Regions from separate parts of the Actinoplanes sp. SE50/110 genome, predicted to be linked through region 2. Evidence: riboswitches for the same ligand, from Rfam matches in the RefSeq annotation. Region 2 holds a riboswitch; the other holds the start of a gene.
What was found. A riboswitch is a leader RNA that binds a small molecule or an ion and turns the genes downstream of it on or off. The one in region 2 is predicted to bind thiamine pyrophosphate.

Region 1 (2,379 bases), 700 kb from region 2:
ACGAGGCCCGGTCGAACCGGCACGAGCGGATGGAGGAGCTGCGCCGCCGCTGGGAGGAGGAGCACGAGAAACTTCGCGAGCTGGTCTTCACGCTCAAGAACAAGGCGGCCTTCAACGACGGCCTGGCCTCGCGCTACCAGGCCGCGCAGACCCGGCTGCGCAAGTTCGAGGAGGCCGGGCCGCCCCCGCTGCCGCCCAAGGAGCAGTCGGTCCGGATGAACCTGCGCGGCGGCCGTACCGGCAAACGCTCGGTCATCTGCGAGAGCCTGGAACTGGAGGATCTGACCTTCCCGTTCGACCTGGAGATCTGGTACGGCGACCGGGTCGCGGTGCTGGGTGCCAACGGCACCGGCAAGTCGCACTTCCTGCGCCTGCTCGCGGCCGGCGGCAGCGAACCCGACCTGGAGCACAAGCCGGTCGACGGCGCACCGCTCGCGCACGTCGCGCACTCCGGGGTGGCGCGGCTCGGTGCCCGGGTCCGGCCCGGCCACTTCTCGCAGACCCATGACCGGCCCGAGCTGACCGAGCGCACCCTGGTCGAGATCCTCTGGCGCGGCGACGAGCACCGGTCGGGAGTAGACCGCGCCGGCGCGATGAAGGCGCTGAGCCGCTATGAGCTCGGCGCTCAGGGCGACCAGCGGTTCGGCACCCTGTCCGGCGGCCAGCAGGCGCGGTTCCTGGTGCTGCTGCTGGAGCTGTCCGGGGCCACCCTGCTGCTGCTCGACGAGCCCACCGACAACCTGGACCTGGCCTCCGCGGAGGCGCTGGAGGAGGGCCTCAAGGCCTTCGACGGCACCGTGATAGCCGTCACCCACGACCGCTGGTTCACCCGGTCCTTCGATCGCTTCGTGCTGTTCAGGAGCGATAACGAAGTTGTCGAGGTCCCTGAACCGGTCTGGGACGTCCGCTAGTTTTCTCGTCACGGACCGGTTATGGTCCGGTTACAAGAACCCACGGGAGTCCGGGCACCGGGCTGAGAGGGGGGCTGATGCGGCCCCCGACCGTCGAACCTGATCCGGGTCATGCCGGCGCAGGGAGGAGTGCGTCATGGGCGCTGTTTCGTTCCCCCGTCTCCACGTCATCACCGACGATCTCGATGTCGTCCGGGCGGTGGCGCAGCCCGGCGTCGCGGTGCAGATCAGGGTCAAGACCAACGACTTCGCGGCGTACGCCGTAGCCCGCGAAGCCGTGCCCCGGTGCCGCACCGCGGGGGCGTTGTGCCTGGTCAACGATCGCATCGGGGTGGCTCTCGCGACCGGCGCGGACGGCGTGCACCTGGGCGCCGACGACCTGCCGGTGGCCGCCGCGCGCCGGGTGCTCGGTCCGGAGGCGGTGATCGGGGCCACCTGCCGGACACCGGAGGCGGCGCGCGCCGCGGTGGCCGACGGGGCGACCTATCTCGGGGTGGGCCCGGCCTTTCCCACCTCCACGAAGGACGGTCTGCCGCCGCCGCTCGGACCGGACGGGGTGAACGCGGTCGCCGCGGCCGTGCCGGGCATCCCGGTGGTGGCGATCGGCGGGATCACTCTGGAGCGGGTGGGGCTGCTCACGACGTACGGCGTAGCCGCGGTGAAGGCTTTCGACGGTGACCCCGCGGGCGCTGCCGCGGCCTTTCTGGCGGCCCTGCAATGAGGGTGGGAATCGTCGGCGGCGGGATGATCGGGCTCGCCACCGCGGTCGAACTGCTGCGTCGTGGCGCCGATGTCACGGTCTACGACCCGGAGCCGGACGGCTCCGCGGGGGCCTGGCACGTGGCTGCCGGAATGCTCGCGCCGGGCGGCGAATCGGTGTTCGAGTTTCCCGGACTGGAGCGGCTGCTCGCAGCGTCGAACGCATTGTGGCCGGCATTCGCGGCGTCGCTCGGTGACGTCGGCTATGACACCGCGGGAACGATCGGCGTCGCCATGACGGCCGACGATGTCGCCGAAATGGCACGCGAGTGGAAGCACCAGAAACTGACCCCGCTCACCGGATCGCGGGTGCGGGAACTGGCGCCGGCGCTGTCCCCGCGGGTGCGTGCCGGGGTCTTCGCGCCGACCGAGAAACAGGTGGATCCACGCCGGGTGGTCGCCGCGCTGCGCGGCATCCTCGGCGGGCGGATCGTCCGGGCCGACGTGCGCGATCTCTGCGAAGTGGACGCCGACGTCACGGTCGTCGCGGCCGGCTGCGGCACCGCACCGCTCACCGGGCTGCCGATCCGGCCGGTCAAAGGCCAGATGCTGCGGCTGCGCGGCGAGCCGGGGCTGCTGCGGCACGTGATCGACGGTGCGGCCGACGGCCGGCACGTCTACCTGGTGCCGCGCGCCGACGGCGAAGTCGTGGTCGGGGCGACCCAGGAGGAGCGGACCGACCGGCAGGCGACCGCCGGCGGCGTCCACG
Region 2 (2,379 bases):
GTGGAACGCGACCGGCGAGATGATCAGCGCGGTGGCGAACGCCGCACTGATCAACGCCACCACGTAGGTGTCCCGCTGGAACTCGGTCGCCTTCGGGAAGCCGCTGGAGAACGGCAGGGTCAGCAGGAACGCGAACAGGATCTGCACGCCGGTCTGCGCCACCCGCAGCTCCTGCAGCAGGTCGGCGAAATTCCGGTCCCACCGCTGCTTCTGCGTTTCCTTCGACGGAGTGGCGGCCATGGTGAGCGAGGATTCCCGGTCGCGCCCATGGTCAAACGCCGATGCGTGCCAGGATCGCGTCGCCGAGTTCGCGGGGCGCCTGTTCGGGCACCCAGTGGCTGACCCCGCGCATCGCGACCAACTGGTAGTCGGCCGGCACCCAGTCGGCGGTGCGCAGCGCGGCGGTCAGGCCGACCACCCCGTCCCGGTCGCTCCAGACGTACGTGGTCGGAACGGTGATCTCGCCGAGGTCGGCGACGTCCGAGGAGCGGAAGGCGCGGTACCAGTGGAGCGCGGTGGTCAGCCGGCCCGGCTCGCGCATCGCCTTGACGTACAGGTCGGCACGCGGCCCGATCGCGCCCAGCATCCGGCGCATCACCAGGGCGCCGCCGCCGAGCAGCAGCTTCTCCGCCACGGCGCTGCGGAAGACCTGGAAGTAGGCGAGCCGGGCCTGCTGGGACGGCCGGACCCGCAGGGCCAGCAGCAGCGCCCGGGGGTGCGGCACGGAGATCGCGGTCAGGGTGCGCACCCGGTCCGGGTGCCGGCCGGCGACCAGCCAGCCGACCTGGGCGCCCCAATCGTGGCCGACCAGGTGCACCGACTCCAGGCCGAGCGCGTCCAGGACGCCGAGGACGTCGGCGACCGGCTCGCCGATCCGGTAGGCGGGGACGCCGGACGGGCGGGCGCCGGGCGAGTAGCCGCGCTGGTCCATCGCGTACGTCCGCAGGCCGGCCTCGTGCAGGCGGGGCAGCAGAGGGTCGAACTCCCGGTGATCCTGCGGAAAGCCGTGCAGCAGCAGAACCGGCCGACCGTCCTCGGGACCGCCCACGGCCACCTCGAACGTCAGCCCCCGGGCCTTGACCTCCATGTGATCACTCCCTCGCTGTGCTACATCGCCGACCTGGTGTTAGCGTCATCGAAGCACATGCACCGAAGCTTTTCCGCGACGGCGGAGACCAGTGCGTCCACTTCAGCGACGCGCGGGTCGAGGCAGCCGCGAAAGAGCTTCGTCCGACAGGGGAGCGCACAGCGCTGAGAGTGCGGATCATCCGCAGACCCTCGTACCTGATCTGGGTAATGCCAGCGCAGGAAGTTCGGTCTTTCTTCAGCCGCGTCAGGCCGCCAGGCTCGGCGTGCGTCTCCTCCCGGTAACCGCTGGGAGGCGTATCAATGACATCCACCCATCGCTGGCGCACGATAGACATCGTGATCGCCTCGGTGATCGCCGTCGCGTTCGGCGTCATCTTCTGGGCCTGGGACGCGCTCTGGGCCGCCACCGAGAACGCGTTCACGTTCTTCCCGCCGGCCCAGGCCGTCCTCTACGGCATGTGGTTCCTGCCGGCCGTGCTGAGCGCGCTGATCATCCGCAAGCCGGGCGCCGCGTTCTTCACCGAGACGGTCGCCTCGATCATCTCGGCGCTGCTCGGCAATAAGTGGGGCGCCACCGTGATCATCCAGGGTGCGGCCCAGGGCCTCGGCGCCGAGCTGGCCTTCGCCCTGTTCCGCTACCGGGTCTTCACCCTGCCCGCCGGGCTGCTCTCCGGCGCCCTGGCCGGCCTGGTCGCCGCGGTCTTCGACTGGTACGTCTGGACCTACGACTACGACCTGTGGAGCTACCGGATCCCGTACGCGCTGATCACCGTCGTCAGCGCCACCGTGATCGCCGGCGCCGGCGCCTGGCTGCTGGTCCGCGCGCTCGCGCCGACCGGCGTCCTGGACCGGTTCGCGGCCGGCCGCCAGCGGGCATTGATCTAATCGCGGTGAGCGAGGTTCAGCTCCGCGGGTTCGGCTGGCGGCACGCGGGCCGCCGGGCCTGGGCGGTGCGCGGCCTCGACCTGCACATCCGGCACGGCGAGCGGGTGCTGCTGCTGGGCCCTTCGGGGGCCGGCAAGAGCACCCTGCTCGCCGCGCTGGCCGGCCTGCTGCCCGAGGATTCCGGGGAGGCCGCGGGCGGCATCGAGATCGACGGGCTGGAACCGCCCAAGGCCCGCGACCGGGTCGGCATCCTCTTCCAGGACCCGCAGACCCAGCTGGTGATGGCCCGCTCCGGCGACGACGTGGCGTTCGGCCTGGAGAACCGCGGTGTGCCGGCCGGCGAGATCTGGCCGCGGGTCACCGAAACCCTGGACCGGGTCGGATTCCGGTATCCGCTGGACCGCT

Region 1: another riboswitch for thiamine pyrophosphate. It lies ahead of ACSP50_RS03590 (thiamine phosphate synthase); the one in region 2 lies ahead of ACSP50_RS06710 (ECF transporter S component).

Annotation. Positions count from the first base shown of each region.
Region 1 covers NZ_LT827010.1:795,813-798,191, forward strand. The annotation lists gene ACSP50_RS03585 (ABC-F family ATP-binding cassette domain-containing protein) at 1-911, shown strand, start outside; TPP riboswitch at 944-1,054, shown strand; gene ACSP50_RS03590 (thiamine phosphate synthase) at 1,048-1,632, shown strand; gene thiO (glycine oxidase ThiO) at 1,629-2,379, shown strand, end outside.
Region 2 covers NZ_LT827010.1:1,491,711-1,494,089, reverse strand. The annotation lists gene ACSP50_RS06720 (DUF6328 family protein) at 1-240, opposite strand, end outside; gene ACSP50_RS06715 (alpha/beta hydrolase) at 272-1,087, opposite strand; TPP riboswitch at 1,226-1,329, shown strand; gene ACSP50_RS06710 (ECF transporter S component) at 1,390-1,974, shown strand; gene ACSP50_RS06705 (ABC transporter ATP-binding protein) at 1,980-2,379, shown strand, end outside.